Regions from separate parts of the Pseudomonas sp. NCHU5216 genome, predicted to be linked through region 2. Evidence: predicted binding sites of a transcription regulator. Region 2 holds the regulator's gene; each other region holds the start of a gene.
The links. The regulator FliA, encoded in region 2, starts transcription of late flagellar genes. The targets are predictions, from matches to a motif close to CTAAAGTTTNNNNNNNNNNNGCCGNTAA.

Region 1 (3,639 bases), on a different contig from region 2:
AGCGTTCGTCGTTTTGACAGGCCGATCCGCTTGCTGCAGAGTACGCGGCTTTTTGCGGTCGCTGGCCGCGCGCTGAATGCTGGAGGCTTTTCATGAACGCAGTAATCGCGGCGGTTGGCGTCATGCTGGCCTTGAGCCTGTGTCGGGTTCATGTGGTGGTGGCGCTGATCGTCGGCGCTCTGGTCGGTGGGTTGCTCGGTGGCTTGGGTGTCGAGGGCACGCTGGCCGCGTTCAACCAGGGGCTGGGTGGTGGCGCCAAGGTGGCGCTGTCCTACGCATTGCTGGGTGCCTTCGCTGTGGCTATCGCCAAATCCGGCATGGCTCATGCCCTGGCCGACAAGGCGTTGGGGCTGGTTGGTGGCAAGCGTGAAGGTGGCGGTGCTGTGCTCAAGTGGACCTTGATCGCGCTACTGCTCCTGGTAGCCATCGCTTCGCAGAACGTTCTGCCCATCCATATCGCCTTCATCCCGCTGCTGGTACCGCCACTGCTTTACGTCATGAGCAGTCAGCAACTGGATCGCCGGCTGATCGCCTGCGTGCTGACTTTCGGCCTGGTCACACCCTACATGTTCCTGCCCGTGGGCTTCGGCAGCATCTTCCTCAACGAAATCCTCCTGGCCAACGTCGCCCACGCCGGCGCCGACGTCAGTGGCGTGAGCATCACCCAGGCCATGGCGATTCCGGCTCTGGGCATGTTCTGTGGCTTGCTGGTCGCGGTGTTGTTCAGCTACCGCGGCAAACGCAGCTACGATCTGAAGAAGATCGAACAGGCCGAACGGGTGAACGTCCAGTACAACCCCATGAGCCTGCTGGTGGCCGGCGTCGCCATCGCCGCTGCCTTCGTCGTGCAGCTCTGGCTGGATTCGATGATCATCGGCGCCTTGGCTGGCTTCGTGATCTTCTCGATCTCCGGTGTGGTGCGTTGGCGCGAGGCCGATGGTTTGTTCACCGAAGGCATGAAGATGATGGCCATGATCGGTTTCATCATGATCGCAGCGGCCGGCTTCGCCGCGGTGATGGAGGCGACCGGCGAGGTGAAGGCCCTGGTGAATGGCGCGGCAGAGCTGATCGGCCACAACAAGGCTCTGGGCGCACTGCTGATGCTGCTGGTAGGGCTGCTGGTGACCATGGGCATCGGCTCGTCATTCTCCACCGTGCCGATCATTGCCGCGATCTTCGTGCCACTGGGCCTGCAACTGGGGTTCAGCCCTTTGGCCATCGTCAGTATCGTCGGCACGGCCGGCGCGCTGGGCGATGCTGGCTCGCCGGCCTCCGACTCCACCCTGGGGCCGACCGCCGGCCTGAACGTGGACGGCCAGCACAACCACATCTGGGACAGCGTGGTGCCCACCTTCCTGCACTACAACCTGCCGTTGCTAGCGTTCGGTTGGGCCGCAGCTATGCTTCTGTGAGGGCATCTTCCGCACTCGGATTTCCAGTCCATCGGGTCGCTTTCAAGTTCTTCAGCGGGGCTGCCGATACAAGCGGTAGCCCCGCTTTTTCATTGGCCGCACAAAGGACAACAAGAAATGCGCCTGACATTGAAAGCCAAGGTAATACTCCTGGCCCTGGTGCCGGTGATGCTCTTCGCACTGGTACTCAGCGGTACCGCCGCCAAGGTGTTGCAGAGCCTGGCCGCCGACGAGGTGGCCGAGACCCGAGAGCGCTTGCTGCAGGAGAAGCGCACCGAGCTGCAGAACTACATCCAGATCGCCGTCGGGGCGGTGAAGAGCCTCTACGACAACGCCAGTCAGGGCGACATGGCCAGCCGCGAGCAGGCCATCGCCATTCTCTCGAAGATCAAGTACGGCACCGACGGTTACTTCTTCGCGCATGATTCCAACGTCGTGCGCCTGTTTCGCAGCGACAGCCCGGTGGACGTCGGCAAGAGCCTGACCGACCGTCGTGATGTGAACGGCGTGTACATCAACCGCGAGCTGGTCAATGTCGCCAAGAACAATACCTACTTCGTGAACTACTCCTCGCCGCTGCCGGGCAACGAGTCGGTGCAGGTGCCCAAGCTCGCCTACAGCTACTACTTGCCCAAGTGGGACATGGCGTTGGGCACTGCGCTCAATCTTGACGGTATCGAGGCGCAGATCGCCGAGGTGCAGGCAGACATCGACAAGCGTATCAGCACCATCATCACCAGTGTCGTGGTCGTGGCAGCGGTGCTGCTGGTGCTGGTCGGTATCGTCGCGGTGTGGTTGGGCAATGCCTTTCTGCGGCCACTGGTGCAGATCAAGGCGAACCTCGATGATATCGCCGCCGGAGATGGTGACCTGACCCATCGCCTCCCCATCACCAGCCAGGATGAGTTGGGCGAGCTGTCCGGCTCCTTCAACCGCTTCGTCGAGAAAATCCATGGCCTGGTGCGGCAGATCGCCGAAATGACCGGCCAGCTCACCGACCTGGTCGGTCAGGTGTCCGCTCAGGCGCAGCGTTCCGAGCAGGCCATGGCGCAGCAGCGGCATGAAACCGATCAGGTGGCCACGGCGATCAACCAGATGTCGGCGGCGGCGCATGAGGTGGCCAAGAGTGCGCAGAACGCGGCCGAGGCTGCCCAGCAGACTGACCATGAGGGCCAGGAGGCCAAGCGCGTGGTCGACGGCAGCATCCAGAGCATTCATGCCTTGGTCGAGGATATCCGCAGCAGCGGCGTGTCGCTGGACAGCCTGCAGGAGGACGTGCAGTCCATCGTCAGCGTGCTCGACGTGATCCGCTCCATCGCCGAGCAGACCAACCTGTTGGCGCTCAATGCGGCCATCGAGGCGGCGCGGGCCGGGGAGGCCGGGCGCGGTTTCGCGGTGGTGGCCGACGAGGTGCGGGCGCTGGCCAGCCGCACCCAGCAAAGCACGCAGGAAATCCAGGGCATGATCGACCGCCTACAGCAGGGCACCCAGGCCGCGGTAACGGCCATGCGCCGCTCCAGCGATGCCGGCGAGCTGACCAGCGAACAGGCCAACAAGGCCGGCGCCTCGCTGGATGCCATCGCGCAACTGATTGCCACCATCAACGCGATGAACGCGCAGATCGCCAGTGCCGCCGAGGAGCAGACCGCCGTGGCCGAGGAAATCAACCGCAGCGTGCACCAGATCGCCGGGGCGGTGGATAGCGTCGCCAGCGAGACGGAGCAGGGCGCGCAGACCGCGCGCAGCCTGGCCGGGCTAGGCGATCGCCTCAACGCGCTGGTGCGTCAGTTCCGCATCTGATGCCATAGTCTGACCCCGCAAATGAAAAAGCCCGCAGTCGCGGGCTTGTTCATTTCTGTAGCAGAGGTCAGACGATCACGCCCTGGCTGCGCAGGTAGTCGTCGTAGCTGCCGCTGAAGTCGGTCACACCGTTGTCCGACAGCTCGATGATGCGCGTGGCCAGGGAGCTGACGAACTCACGGTCGTGGCTGACGAAGATCAGCGTGCCCGGGTAGTTCTCCAGCGCCAGGTTGAGCGCCTCGATGGATTCCATGTCCAGGTGGTTGGTCGGTTCGTCCATCACCAGCACGTTGGGTTTCTGGCAGGCCAGCTTGCCGAACAGCATGCGGCCCTGTTCACCACCGGAGAGCACCTTCACCGACTTCTGAATCTCGTCGGAGGAGAACAGCATGCGACCCAGGGCAGCGCGAATGTTCTGCTCGCCGCT
Region 2 (3,639 bases):
CAGGGCAGTCTCTGCTGCAAGCCCTGGCGCCTGTGGCGAAGAAACGCGTGGTGCTGATCGATACCGCCGGCCTGCCAAGCAATGACCCGGCCCTGCGCCTGCAGCTCGAGAGCCTGGCCGCACGCGGGTTGAAGGCGAAAAATTATCTGGTTCTGGCTGCTACCAGTCAAAACCAAGTGCTGAAAGCGGCCTACCATAGTTATAAGCGCTGCGGTCTTGCCGGCTGCATACTGACCAAGCTGGACGAGGCGGCGAGCCTGGGCGAGGTTTTGGGCCTGGCCATAGGCCAGCGTCTGCCGGTAGCCTATGTCACTGATGGGCCACGTATTCCGGATGATCTGCAGGTGCCGCGTAGCCATCAGTTGGTCAGCCGCGCCGTGAGCCTGCAAGCCGCCGAAGAGCCGAGCGAGGATGCCATGGCGCAATTGTTCGCCGGTCTTTATCAAGGAACCGCGCGGCGAGTCGGCTGACGCGCTAAAGTGTTGCAAGCCCTGCGTTTTTTTCTGCAGGGACTAACGGCCGCTAGGCCAAGTCGAAGTTAGACAAGGTGTGTAGAGAACATGGGTATGCATCCCGTACAGGTGATCGCGGTGACCGGCGGCAAGGGTGGCGTCGGCAAGACCAACGTGTCGGTGAATCTGTCCATGGCCCTGGCCGATCTCGGTCGCCGAGTCATGCTCATGGACGCCGACCTGGGTCTGGCCAATGTCGACGTGTTGCTGGGGCTGACCCCCAAGCGCACCTTGGCCGACGTGATCGCCGGTGAGTGCGAGCTGCGTGAAGTGCTGCTGCAAGGGCCTGGTGGCATCCGCATCGTGCCGGCAGCGTCCGGTACGCAGAGCATGGTCAACCTGTCACCGATGCAGCATGCCGGCCTGATCCAGGCCTTCAGCGACATCAGCGAGAACCTCGACGTGCTGGTGATCGATACCGCTGCCGGCATCGGCGATGCGGTGGTCAGCTTCGTTCGCGCGGCTCAGGAGATTCTCGTCGTCGTGTGCGACGAGCCCACCTCGATCACCGACGCCTACGCCCTGATCAAGCTGCTCAACCGTGACCATGGCATCAGCCGTTTCCGCGTTCTGGCCAACATGGCGCACAGTCCGCAGGAAGGTCGCAATCTCTTTGCTAAGCTGACCAAGGTGACGGATCGTTTTCTCGATGTCGCCTTGCAGTACGTCGGTGCCGTGCCCTACGACGAATGCGTACGCAAGGCGGTGCAGAAACAACGCGCCGTCTACGAGGCCTTTCCACGCTCCAAGTGTGCGCTGGCGTTCAAGGCGATCGCGCAGAAGGTCGATACCTGGCCCTTGCCAGCCAACCCGCGCGGTCATCTGGAGTTCTTCGTCGAGCGCCTGGTGAAACAACCGACTGCAGATTCGGCCGTATGACAGCAGCCTCTGGACTTCGTATGTACAACAAGGCTCAGGCGCAGGATTCCCAGTATCAGTTGATCGAGCGCTACGCGCCGCTGGTCAAGCGCATCGCCTATCACCTGTTGGCGCGCTTGCCGTCCAGCGTTCAGGTCGACGACCTGATTCAGGCCGGCATGATCGGCCTGCTCGAAGCCTCACGCAAATACGACTCCAGCAAGGGCGCCAGTTTCGAGACGTTCGCCGGTATTCGCATCCGTGGCGCCATGCTCGACGAGGTGCGCAAGGGCGATTGGGCACCGCGTTCGGTGCACCGCAACAGCCGCATGGTCAGCGATGCGATCCGCGCCGTGGAGGCCAGAACGGGGCGAGACGCTAAAGATCATGAGGTTGCGGCCGAACTCCAATTGAGTCTGGAAGATTACTACGGCATCCTTGGCGACACTTTGGGCAGCCGCCTGTTCAGTTTCGACGACCTGCTGCAGGACGGCGAACACGGCGGGTTGCATGAAGAAGCCGGGCACACCCACCTCGAACCTTCGCGGGATCTCGAAGATGAACGTTTCCAGGCGGCTTTGGCCAACGCCATTGCCGGCTTGCCGGAGCGTGAACGTCTGGTGCTGGCGCTGTATTACGATGAAGAACTGAACCTGAAGGAAATCGGTGAAGTGCTTGGCGTCAGTGAGTCGCGAGTCAGTCAGATTCATAGTCAGTGTGCGGCGCGTTTGCGCTCGCGCCTGATGGAATGGCGGGCGGGTTGAGGCAGAAGCAACGATATTGCTGGGCCGGTTTCACGATTAGAAGGCGTATCTGCAAGCGCAATACGTTTGGGACTGTACGGAGGTCGACTTGGACAAGAACATGAAAATCCTCATCGTTGACGATTTCTCGACGATGCGACGGATCATCAAGAACCTCTTGCGTGATTTGGGCTTTACCAACACGGCGGAGGCTGATGACGGTACGTCGGCGTTGCCCATGCTGCAAAGCGGCAGCTTCGACTTTCTGGTGACCGACTGGAACATGCCCGGCATGACCGGCATCGACCTGCTGCGCGCGGTGCGCGCCGACGAGCGCCTCAAGCACCTGCCGGTGTTGATGGTCACGGCCGAGGCCAAGCGTGACCAGATCATCGAAGCCGCTCAGGCCGGTGTGAACGGCTACGTGGTCAAACCCTTCACCGCCCAGGTGCTGAAGGAAAAGATCGAGAAGATCTTCGAGCGGGTCAACGGCTGATGTCGGCCGCGAGGGTGCTATGGAACACGATGATTCCACACTGGGCGAACTCGAGTCGTCCCTGAAGAAAAATGCCCGTGAATTGGTCGATAGCCTCGAAAGAGGCAACTTCGGCAATGCGGTGCAACTGATCAACGAACTGAACAAGGTTCGTGACCGTGGCTTGTATCACGAAGTCGGCAAGCTGACCCGCGAACTGCACAATGCCATCGTCAATTTCCAGCTCGATCCGCGCATGCCGCACGCCAAGGAGCTGTCGCAGATCGCCGACGCCACCGAGCGCCTGAATTACGTGGTCACCATGACCGAGCGGGCGGCCAACCGCACCATGGATCTGGTCGAACAGAGCGCGCCGCTGGTCAATGACCTGGCCGATGAAGCGCAGAGCCTGGGGGCCGAGTGGGGCCGCTTCATGCGCCGTGAAATCGGTGCCGATGGTTTCCGTGAGCTGGCCAAGCGCATCGAGCTGTTCCTCGCGCGCAGCGAGCGCGATGGCAACAAGTTGTCCGGCCATCTCAACGACATCCTGCTGGCGCAGGACTATCAGGATCTCACCGGTCAGGTGATCAAGCGTGTCACCCAGCTCGTCACCGAGGTCGAGAGCAATCTGCTCAAGCTGGTACTGATGGCCAGCTCGGTGGATCGCTTCGCCGGCATCGAGCATGACCACGAAGTACTGCGTGCCGAACAACAGAAACAAAAAGCGCCATCTCATGGTGAAGGTCCGCAGATTCATGCCGATAAGCGTGATGATGTCGCCTCCAGTCAGGACGATGTCGACGACCTGCTGTCCAGTCTTGGATTCTAAGGAGCACCCCCATGAGCTTCGGCGCCGATGAAGAGATTCTCCAGGACTTCCTGGTAGAGGCCGGAGAGATTCTCGAGCAGTTGTCCGAGCAGTTGGTCGAACTGGAAAGTCGACCGGATGACATGAGCCTGCTCAATGCCATCTTCCGTGGCTTCCACACCGTCAAGGGTGGCGCGGGCTTCCTCCAGCTCCATGAGCTGGTGGAGTGCTGCCACATTGCCG
Region 3 (3,639 bases), on a different contig from region 2:
AAACGCACCTGGTCGTTGCCCTTGCCGGTAGCGCCATGGGAGATGGCGTCAGCGCCGGTCTCGTTGGCGATCTCGATCAGGCGCTTGGCGATCAGCGGACGGGCGATGGACGTACCCAGCAGGTACTCGCCTTCGTAGATGGTGTTGGCGCGGAACATCGGGTAGACGAAATCACGCACGAACTCTTCGCGCAGGTCGTCGATGTAGATTTCCTTGACGCCCAGGGCCTGGGCCTTGGCGCGGGCCGGCTCGACCTCTTCGCCCTGGCCGAGATCGGCGGTGAAGGTCACCACTTCACAGTTGTAGGTATCTTGCAGCCACTTGAGGATCACCGAGGTGTCCAGGCCACCGGAATAGGCCAGAACTACCTTTTTGACGTCCGCCATGCCATCACTCCACGGGTTGTACGGTAAAACCCGTGATTCTACTGGCCTCACGCCCTAATTTACAGGGGCGCGACAGACAGAGTTGACCAAGCGACGCCGAATCGCTTCAGGACGGCTGACTACCGGGCGGATCGGCCGGTGTCGGAGCAGGCGCGCTCTGCTGCGGCACCTCGGCCGGCGGCACGCGATCCAGGCGCAAGGTCGCCCGACGATTCTTCGCGCGATTGGCCTCGCTGGTGTTCGGCACCAGCGGGTAGCGCTCGCCATGAAAGCGCACGGTGATCTCCTCGACGGGGACGCCATGGGCCTTGAGGTATTCCTGCACCGCCAGGGCGCGGCGCCGCGACAGGTCACGGTTGGTCAGGCGGTTGCCGCTGTTGTCGGCGTGACCGTCGATCTGGAAGCTGTTGATGGTCGGGTCGGCCTTGACGAAGTCGAGGATGATGTCGAGCTTGGCCTTGGCCATCGGGTCGAGGTCGATACCACCGCCGGGAAAGCCGATCTGGGTCAGGCGAATCTGGTCGAAGTTCACCGGCAGCAGCTTGGCGGTACAGGCTTCGTAGTCTTCGTAGGCCTTGTGGAACTTCACCGGCAGCAGGCGCACTTCCAGTCTGTCGCCACCATTGAAGGTGCGATGCCGCACCAGCGGGCTGCGCCCCTCCAACAAGCCGGCAAGCAGCCGTGCACCCTGCTCCTGCGAGCTGTTGAACGGCACTTCGCCGTTGGCAACGCTGACCGAGCCCAGGTTGATATCGCCACGCCCCGGCTGCCAGGGCGCAGCAGCGGCCAACAAGGTTGCCGAACCATTGCCGAGCCAGTGCTCGCGGGCCTTGAGGCGGAAGGTGACCTGCTCACCGGCGCGGCGCACGAACTCACCGCTGCCAAAATTGCTGATCGGCTGGCTCAGGCGACACTCGAACTTGTCGCCCTCGACCGTCCACTCCACCTTTTCCAGCCGCGTCTGGAAGCTGATGGCATGCGCCGGCAGGCACAGGGGCATACCGGCCAGCAGGCTGATCAGAAGGTAATTGGGCGCACGCACGGTCGACTCCACGGCGGTTCACGGCATTCTCACGGGGTATCGGTCAGGCGCGCGGAAACTTGACCCCCTGCGTGCGATTGTCGCGCTGGCGCGAGCGCGAGGCGGCGCTTTTCAGGTACCATGCGGCCACGTTTTACCCGCCTGGAAGCCCCCATGTCCGACCGTCTGACTCTTCTGCGTCCCGATGACTGGCACATTCACCTGCGCGATGGCGCGGTGCTGCCACACACCGTCGGCGATGCCGCGCGCACTTTCGGCCGCGCCATCATCATGCCCAACCTGGTTCCGCCGGTGCGCAATGCCGCCGAGGCCGACGCCTATCGCCAGCGCATTCTCGCAGCGCGCCCGGCCGGTAGCCGCTTCGAGCCGCTGATGGTGCTCTACCTCACCGACAACACCCGCCCCGAGGACGTACGCACGGCCAAGGCCAGCGGCTTCGTCCACGCGGCCAAGCTCTACCCGGCCGGCGCCACCACCAACTCCGACTCGGGCGTGACCAGCATCGACAAGATCTTCCCGGTGCTCGAAGCCATGGCCGAAGTCGGCATGCTGCTGCTGGTGCATGGCGAAGTGACCCGCGCCGAGATCGACGTGTTCGACCGCGAGAAGACCTTCATCGACGAGCACCTGACCCGCGTGGTCGAGCGCTTCCCGACGCTGAAAGTGGTGTTCGAGCACATCACCACCCGTGACGCGGTGCAGTTCGTCGAGGCTGCCTCGGCCAACGTCGGCGCCACCATCACCGCCCATCACCTGCTGTACAACCGCAACCACATGCTGGTCGGCGGCATTCGTCCGCACTTCTATTGCCTGCCGATCCTCAAGCGCAACATCCACCAGGAAGCCCTGCTGGATGCCGCCACCAGCGGCAACGCCAGGTTCTTCCTCGGCACCGACTCGGCCCCCCACGCCAAGCATGCCAAGGAAGCCGCCTGCGGCTGCGCCGGCTGCTACACCGCATTCGCGGCCATCGAGCTGTACGCCGAGGCCTTCGAGCAGCGTGGTGCCCTGGACAAGCTGGAAGCCTTCGCCAGCTGCCACGGCCCGGATTTCTACGGCCTGCCACGCAACAGCGACCGCATCACCCTGGTGCGTGAAGAATGGAGCGTGCCGGCCAGCCTGCCGCTGGGCGAGAACAGCGTGGTGCCACTGCGTGCCGGCGAAACCCTGCGCTGGAAACTGCTGGAGGACCAGGCGTGAGCGAAGACAACTACGAAGACGAACTGGAACCCAGCCTGCCGTCCGGCCCACGCACGCCCATGGCGGCGCGCTTTCGTGGCTACCTGCCGGTAGTGGTGGACGTGGAAACCGGCGGTTTCAACAGCGCCACCGACGCCTTGCTGGAAATCGCCGCCACCACCATCGCCATGGACGAGAGCGGCTTCCTCTATCCGGATCACACCCATTTCTTCCGCATCGAGCCCTTCGAGGGCGCCAATATCGAGGCGGCGGCGCTGGAGTTCACCGGCATCAAGCTCGATCATCCGCTGCGCATGGCGGTGAGCGAAGAGCACGCCCTGGGCGAGATCTTCAAGGGTCTGCGCAAGTCGATCAAATCCGCCGGCTGCAAGCGCGCGATTCTGGTCGGGCACAACAGCAGCTTCGACCTGGGCTTTCTCAATGCGGCGGTTGCGCGTTGCGGCATCAAGCGCAACCCCTTCCACCCCTTCTCCAGCTTCGATACCGCCACCCTGGCCGGCCTCGCCTACGGCCAGACGGTGCTGGCCAAGGCCTGCCAGACCGCCGGCATCGAGTTCGACGGCAAGGAAGCGCACTCCGCGCGCTACGACACCGAGAAGACCGCCGAGCTGTTCTGCGGCATCGTCAATCGCTGGAAGGAAATGGGCGGCTGGGACGAGTTCGATCAGTAATCCCCCTCCTCTCTCGCGAACCTGAAGAAACCGGCTGAGGCCGGTTTTTTCAGGTTCATCGCGGAATCTCAAGAAAGTCAGTCTTGTGTCTGGACTGGCAATACGGTGTTGGTTGTTCTTAGGCCTGTTCCGGATTGCCGCGTTTTTGTTGATGTTTTTTGTTTCGCCCTCCCGGGCGAGTCACTTTTGGAGCAAAAGTAACCAAAACCTCCGCCCTTTCATCCGGCCCTCGCTGCGCGAGGGTTCGCTCACTCCATCGCCGTTCCAGAGGCCCGCCGCGGTGGGCCATCCATGGCCCATCGCGGCTCTCGCGACATCCATGTCGCTCAACCTCTTCCAC
Region 4 (3,639 bases), on a different contig from region 2:
GTCGACCTGTGCCTCAAGGTACGCGAGGCTGGCCATCTGATCGTCTGGACACCGCATGCCGTGTTGATGCACGAAGGTAGCGTGAGCCAGAAACGCATCGATCCCAAGGCCGCCGAGGCCAAATACAAGCGCTTCGTCGGCGAACAGGATGCGATGTACCAGAAATGGCTGCCGGCGCTGGCCAACGACCCGGCTTACAACCGCAACCTCTCGCTCAACGGCAAGGGCTTCGAGCTGGAGCCCGACAACAACCTGACCTGGCGTCCATTGACCTGGCGCCCGCTGCCGGTGGTGCTGGCGCACCCGGCTGACCCCTGGGGCTGCGGCAACTACCGGGTGATCAGGCCGTTGCGCGCCATGCAGCGTGATGCTCTGGTCGATGGCATGCTCTCCGAGGGGCTGCTGCAGGTGGTCGAGCTGGAGCGCTTCAATCCTGACGTGATCGTGCTGCAGCGGCAGATCGGCGACGAACGCCTGGAGGCGATGCGCCGCATCAAGCAGTTCTCCTCGGCCTTCACCGTCTACGAACTGGACGACTATCTGCCCAACCTGCCGATCAAGAGCGTGCACCGTGAGCACATGCCCAGGGACATCCTCAAGTCCCTGCGCCGTGGTCTGAGCTTCGTCGATCGCTTCGTCGTCTCCACCGCGCCCCTGGCCGAAGCCTTCGCCGGGCTGCATGACGACATCCGCGTGGTGCAGAACCGCCTGCCGCTGGAATGGTGGCAGGGCCTGGAGGCCAAGCGTCGGCGCGGGCGCAAGCCGCGGGTCGGTTGGGCCGGCGGCGCCAGCCATACCGGCGATCTGGAACTGATCGCGGATGTGGTCAAGGAGCTGGCAGGGGAAGTGGAATGGGTTTTCTTCGGCATGTGCCCAGCCGCCATCCGGCCTTATGTGCATGAGGTGCACGCCGGGGTCGAGATCGATACGTATCCCGCTGCATTGGCGCGTCTGGATCTGGATCTGGCGATAGCGCCGGTCGAGCAGAACCTGTTCAACGAGTGCAAGAGCAACCTGCGTCTGCTCGAATACGGCGCCTGTGGCTTCCCCGTGGTGTGCAGCGATCTGGAGTGCTACAAGGGTGACCTGCCCGTGACCCGGGTGAAGAACCGTTTCCGCGACTGGGTCGAAGCCATTCGCATGCACATCAATGACCTCGATGCGGCTGCCCTGGCGGGGGATCGCTTGCGCGCGGCGGTCTACCGCGACTGGATGCTCGAGGGCGCAGGCCTGCAGCGCTGGCGCGACGCCTGGATGCCGGACTGAGCCGGCGTTGATCGCCGTCGAGCCAGGCCAAGGGCTCGACGGTTTTCAGTCAAAACTCCATGCAGGTCAGGATTTTTGGGTTAAGTAGTTGACCGGAAAGAATAAAAAAAAGCTGAAAAAAGTCCCTAAAGCTCCCCAGGGAGGCGCCGATAAAGAGATCGAATGCGAACTCTCTGGGCGTCTGAGCAAGCAGGCCCGAGCTCGCAAGCTCAGACAATCGGTACTCAAGGTCATCTGGAGGCAATACCATGGCCCTTACAGTCAACACTAACGTTGCGTCCCTCAATACTCAGCGTAACCTGAACTCCTCTGCCAAGGGCCTGGACACTTCCCTCCAGCGCCTGTCCACCGGCTACCGTATCAACAGTGCCAAGGACGATGCCGCCGGCCTGCAGATCGCCAACCGCCTGACCAGCCAGATCAACGGCCTGGGCGTTGCGACCCGTAACGCCAACGACGGTATCTCCCTGGCGCAGACCGCTGAAGGTGCCCTGCAGCAGTCCACCGGCATTCTGCAGCGTATGCGTGACCTGGCCCTGCAATCGGCCAACGGCTCCAACGGTGCCACCGAGCGTGCCGCCCTGCAGTCGGAAGTTTCCCAGCTGCAACAGGAGCTCAACCGTATCTCCGAAACCACCAGTTTCGGTGGTCGCAAGATCCTCGACGGCAGCTTCGGTTCGCAGAGCTTCCAGGTCGGTGCCAACGCTTACGAGACCATCAGCGTCTCCATCGGCTCGGCGGCCACCGATCGTATCGGTATCAACCGCGTCACCACTTCCGGTGGTGCAGCCGGTGCCATCACCAGCGGCGCCAGCGGCGCGGCAGCCTTCGGCACCACCGCTTACTCGGATGCGTCCTTTGAAATCTCCTCGAAGTTCACCACCAATGCCGCCAGCGGCAAGGTGACCATCACTGGCCCGGCCAGTGGCGCTGCTGCCAGCGAGATCGCTCGTGCCGTCAACTCCAAGAGCGACGAAACCGGCGTGACCGCCAACGCCCGTACCGTTGCCGAACTGGGCGCCATCTCCGCCAGCGGCACCATCTCCTTCGAGCTGTACGGTGCCGACAGCAACACCAAGTCCACCGACAAGACTGTTATCTCCGCAGTCGTGACCGACACCAAGAATCTGGGTGCACTGGCTGACGCCATCAACAAGGAAACCGGCAAGACGGGTATCTCGGCCGTCTCCAAAGGCGACAAGATCGAGCTGGTCAGCTCCAGTGGCGATGCCATTGCCATCAAGAACTACCAGGGTGGCAGCGGTGCCACCGCTACCCTGCAGGCGAAGAACTTCGAGGGCGACGAGAACGTGGGTGGGGCTGCTACCATCAACGCTGGCGCGGGTGCCCGTGCCGATGGTCAGGTGCAACTGGAAGCCGCCGATGCCTTCGAGGTCACTGGCATGACCGCCGGTCTGGGTTCGGACAAGTTCAGTACCCTGGATTCGGTGAAGGACGTCGACATCAGTACCGCGGGTGGGGCACAGACCGCTCTGGGTATCATCAACGGCGCGATCTCCAACATCGACAGCCAGCGTGCCCAGCTCGGTGCCGTGCAGAACCGCTTCGAGAACACCATCTCGAACCTGCAGAACATCTCGGAAAACTCCTCGGCTGCCCGTGGTCGGATTCGTGACACCGACTTCGCAGCGGAAACCTCGGAGCTGACCAAGAACCAGATCCTGCAGCAGGCCGGTACTGCTATCCTGGCCCAGGCCAACCAGTTGCCGCAGGCTGTGCTCAGTCTGCTGGGCTAAGGTCGAAGGCGCTAAACTACGGGGGGAAGGGCCTGCTGGCTCTTCTCCCCGTTACCTCATTGTGAGGATTAATTTATGGACGTCGGTTCGGTCAAACCTCCAGTAAACCCTGTCATTGCGCGTGATGCTGGCTCGTCGGCTGCGACGGACTCGCGCCAGCAGCCCGTCGCTAGCAGTGCAGGCGTCGTTGCTCCTGCCAACCAGGGTGTGAATGACAAGGCCCAGGTTGAAGCACGTATCGTCGAGCCCACTCAGGAAGTGAGCCGCGAAGAGGTCGAGGATGCGGTAGCTACCATCCAGGAGTTCGTGCAGTCGGTGCGACGCAGCATCAATTTCGCGGTCGACGATGGCTCCGGTCGTGTAGTGGTCAAGGTGACCGATGCCGGATCGGGGGATGTGATCCGACAGATACCATCGGAAGAGGCGCTCAAACTGGCAGAGAATCTGTCGGAAGTGCGCAGCTTGTTATTCAAGGCTGAGGCATAAGCAGTAAACCTTGGCATGGGTTTTGACTATTACTCGTCCATAGTACGAGTGAAGTCGAATTATTGACGAGGTAACGCGACATGGCAGGTATTTCAGGGATCGGCTCTGGCATCAATATTGACGATATCGT

Region 1: the regulator FliA is predicted to act here: its motif matches at 1,455-1,482, upstream of ACSVIK_RS16670 (methyl-accepting chemotaxis protein).
Region 3: the regulator FliA is predicted to act here: its motif matches at 1,465-1,492, upstream of ACSVIK_RS12400 (flagellar protein MotY).
Region 4: the regulator FliA is predicted to act here: its motif matches at 1,392-1,419, upstream of ACSVIK_RS09150 (flagellin).

What each region holds. Positions count from the first base shown of each region.
Region 1 covers NZ_JBQLIX010000023.1:77,453-81,091, reverse strand. Annotated here, with positions in the region: gene ACSVIK_RS16675 (Na+/H+ antiporter family protein) at 93-1,412, shown strand; gene ACSVIK_RS16670 (methyl-accepting chemotaxis protein) at 1,530-3,212, shown strand; gene ACSVIK_RS16665 (ABC-F family ATPase) at 3,280-3,639, opposite strand, start outside.
Region 2 covers NZ_JBQLIX010000031.1:47,989-51,627, reverse strand. Annotated here, with positions in the region: gene flhF (flagellar biosynthesis protein FlhF) at 1-470, shown strand, start outside; gene fleN (flagellar synthesis regulator FleN) at 561-1,391, shown strand; gene fliA (RNA polymerase sigma factor FliA) at 1,388-2,134, shown strand; gene ACSVIK_RS19245 (chemotaxis response regulator CheY) at 2,235-2,609, shown strand; gene ACSVIK_RS19240 (protein phosphatase CheZ) at 2,629-3,417, shown strand; gene ACSVIK_RS19235 (chemotaxis protein CheA) at 3,429-3,639, shown strand, end outside.
Region 3 covers NZ_JBQLIX010000014.1:79,764-83,402, forward strand. Annotated here, with positions in the region: gene ACSVIK_RS12395 (argininosuccinate synthase) at 1-386, opposite strand, end outside; gene ACSVIK_RS12400 (flagellar protein MotY) at 493-1,386, opposite strand; gene pyrC (dihydroorotase) at 1,582-2,628, shown strand; gene rnt (ribonuclease T) at 2,625-3,299, shown strand.
Region 4 covers NZ_JBQLIX010000009.1:13,752-17,390, reverse strand. Annotated here, with positions in the region: gene ACSVIK_RS09155 (glycosyltransferase) at 1-1,266, shown strand, start outside; gene ACSVIK_RS09150 (flagellin) at 1,515-3,023, shown strand; gene ACSVIK_RS09145 (flagellar protein FlaG) at 3,099-3,509, shown strand; gene fliD (flagellar filament capping protein FliD) at 3,590-3,639, shown strand, end outside.